DNA from 3 places in the Mesorhizobium sp. NZP2077 genome. Region 1 is predicted to be linked to each of the others. Evidence: predicted binding sites of a transcription regulator. Region 1 holds the regulator's gene; each other region holds the start of a gene.
The links. Region 1 encodes PhoB, which activates phosphate uptake and scavenging genes when phosphate is short. Its sites were predicted from a motif close to TGTCATNNANCTGTCAT; they were not measured.
Positions count from the first base shown of each region.

Region 2: a site for PhoB is predicted at 2,012-2,028, ahead of HGP13_RS05450 (alkaline phosphatase). Genes of this name have one in related genera too.
Region 3: a site for PhoB is predicted at 1,662-1,678, ahead of HGP13_RS02425 (DUF1045 domain-containing protein). Genes of this name have one in related genera too.

Region 1 covers NZ_CP051293.1:1,415,964-1,419,237, reverse strand. Annotated here, with positions in the region: gene HGP13_RS06970 (ROK family protein) at 91-1,341, shown strand; gene phoB (phosphate regulon transcriptional regulator PhoB) at 1,354-2,043, opposite strand; gene phoU (phosphate signaling complex protein PhoU) at 2,063-2,770, opposite strand; gene pstB (phosphate ABC transporter ATP-binding protein PstB) at 2,796-3,274, opposite strand, start outside.
Region 2 covers NZ_CP051293.1:1,116,688-1,119,961, reverse strand. Annotated here, with positions in the region: gene HGP13_RS05455 (hypothetical protein) at 23-307, shown strand; gene HGP13_RS05450 (alkaline phosphatase) at 365-1,939, opposite strand; gene HGP13_RS05445 (MFS transporter) at 2,079-3,274, opposite strand, start outside.
Region 3 covers NZ_CP051293.1:527,951-531,224, reverse strand. Annotated here, with positions in the region: gene HGP13_RS02430 (alpha-D-ribose 1-methylphosphonate 5-triphosphate diphosphatase) at 1-877, opposite strand, end outside; gene HGP13_RS02425 (DUF1045 domain-containing protein) at 915-1,622, opposite strand; gene iolB (5-deoxy-glucuronate isomerase) at 1,775-2,587, opposite strand; gene HGP13_RS02415 (DUF3329 domain-containing protein) at 2,592-2,810, opposite strand; gene iolE (myo-inosose-2 dehydratase) at 2,872-3,274, opposite strand, start outside.

The DNA of each region.
Region 1 (3,274 bases):
GGACGGGCCGCTTCTGCCAGTATTTACCCGTGTCGTCGGCAGGGTTCGAGGGGCCGGAGGAACCGCGGCGACCGGGAGGATATGGGAAAGATGTCGGTCGGAATCCGCCACGACGATCTGCGCCGGCGCAACCGCGCGATGGTGATTGCGGCCGTGCGCCGGGCCGGTCGACCCTCGCGCACCGAGATTGCCGCGACCACCGGCCTCAGCCACTCGACCATATCGGCTATCTCTTCCGACCTGATCGGCGAAGGCATCCTGGCCGAAGGCAAGCCGAGCGAGGCCGGCGCGCTCAAACGCGGCCGGCCGCAGGTCGGCCTCGGCCTCAACCCGGAGGCCGCGGCTGTCATGACCGTGGTGCTGTCGCTGAATTTCCTCTCCGTCGCCGTCATCGACTATGCCGGCCAGGTGGTATCGGAGGAACAGCGCCGGTTGGACACACTGACCATGTCGCGCGAAGCGCTGATCGGCGAATGCGTCGCCATCGTGCGGCGGCGCCTCGAGGATCCCGATATCGACGTGCGCAGCGTCGCCCGCATCGCGCTGGCGATCCAGGGCATCACCGACACCGAGGCCCGGGCGATGCTCTGGTCGCCGATCACGCCGCAGACCAACATCGCCTTCGCCGACATACTCGAGGCCGAGTTCGGCATCCCCGCCACCATGGAAAACGACTGCAACATGATGGCGGTGGCGCTGCGCTGGCGCGATCCCGAGCGCTACCGCGACGACTTCATCGCCATCCTTCTGTCGCACGGCATCGGCATGGGCCTGGTGCTGAAGGGCGAGTTGTTCACCGGCACCCATTCCTCAGGCGGCGAGTTCGGCCACATGATCCATCGGCCCGGCGGCGCGCTCTGCCGCTGCGGACGCCGCGGCTGCGTCGAGGCCTATGCCGGCAACTACGCCATCTGGCGCAACGCCAGGCAGCTCAGTGAGGACACCGAGCCGGTGGCCGACGTCAGCGACGCGCAGATGCGGGCGCTCGCCGCCACGGCACGCGAACGCGACGGGCCCGAGCGCGAAGCCTATCGCAAGGCGGGCGAGGCACTGGGCTACGGCCTCGGCAGCCTGTTCGCGCTGATCGATCCAGCACCCGTCGCCATGGTCGGCGTCAGCGCCGCCGCCTTCGACCTGATCGAGCCCGCATTGCGCGAGGCCATCGCCCAGACCGCCGGCGGCCAGCACTCGAAATCGATTTCCTTCGACACCGAACCGAACGAACTTCCCCTCATCCGCGAAGGCTGCGCCATGCGCGCGCTGACCTTCGTCGACCAAGAGATCTTCGCACCGGGTGTGCAGGCGAAATCAGGCCTTGCCGTAAAGAAAAACGTAGCCTGAATCAGGTCACGCTCAATCCTCGCGGATCGCGTAGCCCGCCCCACGGATGGTGCGGATAACATCGGGCATGCGGCCATTGTTGACCGCCTTCCGCAGCCGGCCGACATGCACGTCCACCGTGCGCTCGTCGATGTAGATCGTCTCGCCCCAGACATTGTCGAGCAGCTGGCTGCGCGAGAACACGCGGCCGGGATGACGCATCATGAATTCGAGCAGGCGGAATTCGGTCGGCCCGAGCCGGATCTCGCTCTTCTTGCGATAGACCCGGTGCGATTCACGATCGAGCACGATGTCGCCGACCTTGAGCACGCTGGACAGAACTTCCGGCTTGGCGCGGCGCAGCAGCGCCTTGACGCGAGCCATGAATTCCGGCGTCGAGAACGGCTTGACCAGATAGTCGTCGGCGCCGGTCGAGAGCCCGCGCACGCGGTCGCTTTCTTCGCCCCGCGCGGTCAGCATGATGATCGGCAACCGCTCGGTCTCGGGCCGCATCCGCAGCCGCCGACAGAGTTCGATGCCGGACACCGCCGGCACCATCCAGTCGAGCACGAGAAGGTCGGGCACGTTCTCCTGCAGGCGGATCTCAGCCTCGTCGCCGCGCGGCACCACCTCCACCTGGTAGCCTTCGGATTCAAGATTGTAACGGAGCAGCACCCCCAGCGGCTCCTCATCCTCCACCACCATAATGCGTGGCGCGATCATCGATTGGTTACCTCTTGCGTCAGGCCGCGGGCGCCGACATCGCCGTCTCATCCTGTTTTGGACGGTTGGCGGGCAACTGCGTGCCGGTCAGGACATAGTAGGCGTTTTCGGCGATGTTGGTCACGTGGTCGCCGATGCGTTCGAGATTCTTGGCGCAGAACAACAGATGCGTGCACGCCGTGATGTTGCGCGGGTCCTCCATCATATAGGTCAACAGTTCGCGGAAGACGGAGGTGTATTTGACGTCGATGCGTTCGTCGTCATTCCTGAGCTTGGCAAGTGCGGCGGCATCGCCGGCCGCGTACTCCTCGATCACGCCCTGCACCTGGATCAGCACCAGCTGCGCCATGGCGTCGATGGAATGCGACAGGTCGCGCGGCGTAGTGGCGAGGCCGACGGTGCCGACGCGCTTGGCGATGTTCTTGGCAAGGTCGCCGATGCGCTCGAGATCGCCGGCCATGCGGATCGAGCCGACGACATGGCGCAGATCGTCGGCCATCGGCTGGCGCTTGGCGATCAGCGTGATGGCGCGGTCGTCGAGTTCGCGCTGGCGCGCGTCCATGATGGCGTCGTCGGAGACCACACGCTGTGCCAGCGCGTTGTCGGAATTCAGCAGCGCCTTGGTGGCCCCGCCGACCATCGAGCCGGCGAGATCGCCCATGTCGCTGATCAGCTTGCTGATCTGTCCGAGATCCTCGTCGAAGGCTGCGACTGTGTGTTCGGCCATGATCCTGGTCCTCGTATGCGTGCGATCAGCCGAAGCGGCCGGTGATGTAATCTTGCGTGCGCTTCTCGCGAGGCGACGTGAAGATCTTCTCGGTTTTGTCGAACTCGACCAGTTCTCCCAGATACATGAAGGCGGTCTGCTTCGAGACGCGCGCCGCCTGCTGCATGTTGTGGGTGACGATGACGATCGTGTAGTCGGCCTGCAGCTCGTCGATCAGCTCCTCGATCTTGGCGGTCGACAGCGGGTCAAGCGCCGAGGCCGGCTCGTCGAGCAGGATGACTTCCGGCTTCACCGCCACGGTGCGGGCGATGCACAGCCGCTGCTGCTGGCCGCCTGACAGGCTGAGGCCGCTGGCATTGAGCTTGTCCTTGACCTCGTTCCATAGGGCTGCGCGCTTCAGCGCCTGCTCGACGCGGCCGTCCATCTCGGCCTTGCTGATCTTCTCATAGAGCCTGACGCCGAAAGCGATGTTCTCATAGATCGACATCGGGAACGGCGTCGGCT
Region 2 (3,274 bases), 300 kb from region 1:
GGGTCAGGGCAGTTCGACCATCATGACCGACAAACTCAACCGATTTTGGCCACTCATCGCTTCGGTGGCCTTTGCCTTGCTGCTGGCGGCCAACGCCGCGCAGTCGGCTGCCGCGACGCAGAAGGGTGCGCGCGCCGTTGCCCAGTCCGACACCCAGACCGCCGAACAGGCCTTTGCCGATGCGCCCGATGGCGTTGACCCGATGGTGACGGGACCGGTCAGCACCGCCTTCAAGCAGAGACAAGCCACTGCCAACTGCGACAGCGCCGTGTGGCCAAACATTCCGATGGTCTGCTACCCGGACTAAGGACAAGCGCGCTCCCGTTGAGCGCGCAATAGCCACTACTCCAACCAAGATGCGCGCTTACGCCGACCGCACCGGGTCGAGCGTGACCTTGTAGAGTTCGTTGTCATCGCGGTCCATCAGCCTCACCGTCAGCTGCTCGGTTGCGCCGCTGATATCGACAAGGCCGAAGAACTGGAGCCCGGCGGACGGCGGCAGGTTCTGGCCTTGCTCGGCGGTCGGCGCCTTGATGAATTTCAGCTCAGGCCCAAAAGTCATGTCGAGATCGTTGGGACCGAAGGTGCCGGCATGGATCGGACCGGAGACGAATTCCCAGAACGGATTGAAATCCTGGAACTGCGCCTTGTCGGGGTTGTAGTAATGAGCCGCCGTGTAGTGCACATCTGCGGTCAGCCACACCGTGTTGGTGATGCCGGCGTTCTTGATGTAGCGCAGCACATCGGCGAATTCGAGTTCGCGGCCCTTCGGCGCGCCATTGTCGTTGTTGCTGACAGCCTCGAAGCCGACCTTCTTCGCAGCGTCATCCCAGACGACGAGGCTGAGCGGCATATCGGCGGCGATGATCTTCCAGGTCGCCTTCGAGTTGGCCAGTTCCCGCTTCAGCCACTTGGTCTGCTGTTCACCGATCATACGCGACTTCGGCGTCAGCGTTTCCTCCAGATCCGGGCCATTCGGGCCGCGATAGGAGCGCACATCGAGGAAGAACACGTCGAGCAGCGGACCGTAGCCTATCTTGCGATAGACGCGGCCGGGCTCGGACGGTTCGTAGCGGATCGTCGTCATTTCATGGAAGGCGCGCGCCGCACGGGCCGCCAGCACATGGATGGACTTTTCCGTATAGCGGTTGTCGGCGCTCAGATCCTTCGAGTCAGACCAGTTGTTCAGCACCTCATGGTCGTCCCACTGGTAGAAGGTGGGGCACATGGCGCTCAAGCCGAGCACGTTCTTGTCCATCATGTTGTATTTCCACTGGTCGCGATATTCATCCAGCGTTTCGGCGACCTTGCGCTTGCCGTCGATCAGCACGACGTTCTTCCATTTGCCGCCGCCGGGCAGGTCGACCTCATCCTTCATGGCACCATCGGCATAGATGGTGTCGCCCGAGTGCAGGAAGAAGTCGGGCGTGTGCTTGGCGATGGTCGAGTAGGTCTTCATGCCGGTCTCGTCGATACCCCAGCCCTGACCAGCGGTATCGCCCGACCAGGCGAACTTGACGTCGCGTTTCGAGGCCGGCGCCGTGCGGAAGCGGCCGACGATCGGCTCGGAGACTGCGTTGACGTCGGCGAGATCCGCCGCAATCATCCGGTAAAAAATATCCTGGTCGGAAGCCAGGTCGGTGAGCAGCCGCTTCACCGTGTAATCGCTGGCCGGCGACGTATCGAGAGGCGCCAGGCGGGTCGCATTGGCGAAATTTTCTGTCGACGATACTTCGAACATGACACGTGACGGGCGGTCCGTGCGCGTCCACACCATGCCGCTGGTGGCGTCGACATCGCCGGACTGGACGCCATGGGTGAAGGCCGGACGCTGGCTGGCGCGGGAGTAGTAGGGCAGCGCGAGACCCGAGGCGCCGAGGAGGCCGGCAGCGCTCGCGGAGGTGACAAAGGCGCGGCGGGTCAACGAGAGCTTGTTCATGGCTGTCTCCTGGATGGCTTTGAACGCAGCCATCAAAGTCCAGCCTCAATGTTTCAGGGACATCTCGAAACCATGAAGTTTTGATAACAGCCAACGCCTTCCTTCTCCCCTTGTTTGTGGGAGAAGGAAGGCCGTCGCCCTAAGCCGCCTGTGGCTCCGGATCGAAAGCCGGCCGGCTGGTGTTGATCAGCAATGAGATACAGGCCGCGGCGATGGCTGTCATGCCGGCAATCAGGAACGCCAGTTCGTAATTGCCTTGCAGCTCGCGCATGGTTCCGCCGAAGGCAGCCGCCGTGGCCGCCCCCACCTGATGGCCGGCAACGATCCAACCGAACACGATCGGGCCGCTGCGGTCGCCGAACGCCTCGTTGGCGAGCCGCAGCGTCGGCGGCACGGTGGCGATCCAGTCGAGGCCGTAGAGCACCGCGAAGATAATCAGGCTGGTCGCCGAGAAGCCGGAATACGGCAGGTAGATCAGCGACAGGCCGCGGATGGCGTAATAGACGCCGAGCAGCTTGCGCGGGTCGAAACGGTCGGTGAGCCAGCCCGACAGCGTCGTGCCGATCAGGTCGAAAATGCCCATCATCGACAACAGGCCGGCCGCCTGCACCTCGCCGATGCCCATGTCGCCACAGAAGGCGATCAGATGCGTACCGACCAGCCCGTTGGTGGTGAAGCCGCAGACGAAGAAGGTGGCGAAAAGATACCAGAACACCCGTGTGCCGGCAGCGCGGCGCAGCGTGTTCAGCGTATGCGCGAGGAAATTGCCTTGCGATGCCGGCGATGTCGGCGGCACGTCATCGGCCTCCGCGCCATAACGCACCATGCCGATCGAGGCCGGCCGCTCCGGCACCAGCAGCCAGACCAGCGGTACCATGGCCGCCGTGGCGATCGCGACCGCAACGGCAACCGGCTGCCAGCCGCCCGACTGCGCCAACGCGGCGATCAGCGGCAGGAACACCAGCATGCCCGACGCGCTGGAGGCCGACATCAATCCCATCACCAGGCCACGATTGGTCTTGAACCAGCGATTGACGATGGTGGCGCCAAGCACGCTGGCGACGGCGCCGGAGCCGATGCCGGAGAAGACGCCCCAGGTGATGAAGAGATGCCAGGGCTTGGTCATCAAAAGGCTGAGCGCCGTCGAGCCCGACATGATTACCAGCGAGGCAAGCAGCGTGCGGCGCAGCCCGATCCTTTCCATCAGCGCGGCGGCGAACGGACCGGTCAGACCATAGAGCAGGATGCCGACGCCGGCGGCCAGCGAGATGACGTCGCGCCGCCAGCCGAAGCTGTTTTCGAGCGGCAGCATCATGACCGAGGGTGCCGAGCGAA
Region 3 (3,274 bases), 890 kb from region 1:
TGGCCAGCGTGCGTGCCGAGACATTGCCCGAATGCGAGGCGCCGCGCATGACGTTGGGCGCCCCCATCAACACGCCCAAGCCCGCTGCCTTCGAGGCACGCGCGGCTTCCTGGGTGGTCGGAAACTCGGCGACCCGCACGCCTTGCTCGATCGCCTCGTCGACATGGCCCGACGTGGCATCGTCATGGCTGGCGAGCACGATGCCGCGCTCACGGCAGGCGGCGGCGATCACCGCCCGGTTTGGCGCCGAATTGCGCGCCGATTCCGCCATCCGCTTCTCGCAGAACAATTTGAAGTCGCGGTCGGTCAATTTCAGCTTGCGCTGGTAGTAGTAGGCATAGGTTTCGAGATTGACGAACTGGCGCTGGCCGGGCGCATGGTCCATCAGCGATGCCAGCTTGACCCTCTCATCGCCGTCGAAATTGGCGAAGGCCTTGAGGCAGTCCGGCGCCGAAACCTCGCAGCGCAAATGGATGAAGTGGTCGGCGCGCAGCCGATCCTGCTGCACACTGTCCTCGATTGCATCGGCCAGCTTGCGGATATCGTCCGATGTCAGGTCGGCGTCCTCGTCCATGCCGACGCGCAGCGCGTCGAGCACCGTAGTGATGCCGGCGGTCGCCACCTGCGCATCATGGGCAAGCACCGCGGCGATCGGGTTCCAGCGCACTTTCGGCCGTGGCGCGTAATGGCCCTCGAGATGGTCGGTGTGCAGTTCGACCAGCCCGGGAATGACATAGTCGCCCCCCATATCCTCGCCGGTCCGGCAAGAACCTGCATCGATGCCGGCGATAAAGCCGTCACGCAGCACCAGCGAACCCTCGACGATCTCGTCGGCAAGCACGATGCGGGCGTTGGAAAGAACGGTCTCGGCGGTCATTTCGGGCAGTCCTTGATTCTTTTGGGGCAGAGCTTGTTCAGGCGATTCTTCTGGCCGGGCGGCGTCCCAGCGCGTGCTGGGAAAGCACCATGAACGGCGCACCGGGTTCGGTTTCGACAAACAGCGTCAGCGCGTCGACCAGCACCGGCTGGCGCAGCACGTCGGCGAACAGGCTGTCGATTGCTGCGCGCAGACGAGGGCTTTCTTGTGACCCGGCCCGGCCGGACAGAGTCATATGGAAACGAAAGGTTTCGAAGACGTAAGGGTAGCCCCACTGGCAGAGGTTGCGGAACTCGGCCGGCTTCAGCGAATCCGGGCTGCGCCGCTCGATCTCGGCCTCGGACAGCGGTGCGCGAAACCGGTCGAAGTCGCGCACGACATCGTCGGCAAAGCGGTTGAGCGGCGGCAACGGCCCCTCCGGCACCAGCGCGAAGAAGCTGTCGATCTGGCTGACGACGAGACGCGGGATCGTCACGACAGGCGTTGCTTCGGCAAAATGGTCGAGCCCCGCGCGCAGCGAGGTCTCGGTCTCGTTGGCAGCCAGGCGGAAGGGGGCTTTCAGCGTCGCGTGGAAACCATAGCGGCGTGCCGAAGCGGTGTGGAAGGCAACTTCCGCCGCAGAGAGGTCGGCCACGGCCTCAACCGGCTTTGTCGCGGCGCCGAACGGGTCACGGCCCAGCCAGTTGGCGGCAATCCGCGCCAGCGGTTCGTCCTGCCGGGGGGTGAAGTAGATGGCATAACGCATGGGAAGTCCTCGTCGGTCCCGCTGCCATAGGTGATTTCCATGACGGATTGACGAAGCTTTGACGGGTTTTCGAAGGCAAATCGACCCAAGAAGTCCTTAGCCGACGATTTTTCCCAGCTGGACCAATAAGTTCAGCCGGAATCTGGAACCGGTCAGGCCTTCATCAACCATTCGTGCTCGGGCGCATTGTGGAATTTCCACGTCCGCTTCGGTCCGGCCATGACATTGAGATAATAGAGGTCGTAGCCATGGCAGGCGGCGCAGGGGTGATAACCCTTGGGCACCAGCACGACATCGCCATCCTCGATCGCCATGGCCTCGTCGAGCGCGCGATGGCCATCCTTGTCGGCGTCGGTATAGACGCGCTGGAAGGCAAAGCCCTGCGGCGGATTGAGACGATGATAGTAGGTCTCCTCGAGATAGGATTCCGCGGGCAGATTGTCCTGGTCGTGCTTGTGCGGCGGATAGCTCGACGTGTGGCCGCCGGGCGTGATGACCTCGACCACCAGCAGCGAGTCGGCCGGCTTGCCTTCCGGCAGGATGTTGGTGACGTAGCGCGTATTGGTGCCCTTGCCGCGCACCTCCTGGCCGAGATCGTCGGGTCCGATCACCCGGACCGGCAGCCCGCCGCTTAAGCCAGGCGCCGAGCAGACCGCGAGTTCCAGCTCCGTATCGGCCGTCACCGACCAGTCCGATCCCTGGGGAACATAGACCGACCACGGCTTGCCTTCGAAGGGCGACATGCGTTCGCCGAGCAGGCCAAGATCCTCGCCGCCGGCTTTCGCGGTGCCCTTGCCGGTGACGAACACCAGGCAGATTTCGCGATCCTCCGTCTTGCCTGAGGCGCCTTCGCCTGATTTCAGCCGATGCAGGTCGAAACCGACATAGGTCCAGCCGGCGTTTTTTGGCGTCACATGGGCAACGCGGCCATGGCCTTTGTCGGCCTTTACCAGCAGCTTCGACATCGGGTTACTCCTTCGGTTCGGCCTCGGCCGTTGCCTTGCTCTCATCGGCTGGCTTGTAGAGATAGAAAAACTGCCAGACGGCATAACCGGCAAAGCCGAGCGCGATGACACCCCAGAACGGCGTGCCGGTGGCGAATTCGATGATCGACCAGATGACGCAGACCGCGACGACGGCGACACGCCGCCATAGCGGGCGGAAGAAGGGGTGCTCGTAATCTTTCATCGGGCCAATCTACAGCAACCTGGCACGCCGTGAACCCATCGCATCAGGCATTCGGGAAACCCTAGGCATTGGGAAAGCCCTGGGTTTCGACCGTGTAGCCGGCGGCGGTCATCACACGCATCAATTCCTTGTGGCCGACCTGCGCCATCTTGAGCGGCGGGTTCTTCTTCGGGTCCTGCTCTGCCTCGACCACGAACCAGCCTTCATAGCCATGGTCGGCGAAGCGTTGCACGATGGCGCCGAAATCCAGCGAACCGTCGCCCGGCACCGTGAAGGCGCCGAGCGCCACCGCGTCGAGGAAGGACTGCTTGGTGCGGTCGAGCTTGTCGATCACGCCCGTCCGCACATCCTTCACATGCACATGGCTGATGCGCTTGTGGTGGTTGTCGATGGCGCGCAGCACATCGCCGCCGGCAAAGGCCAGGTGTCCGGCATCGAGCAGCAGCGGAATGCCTTCGCCGGAA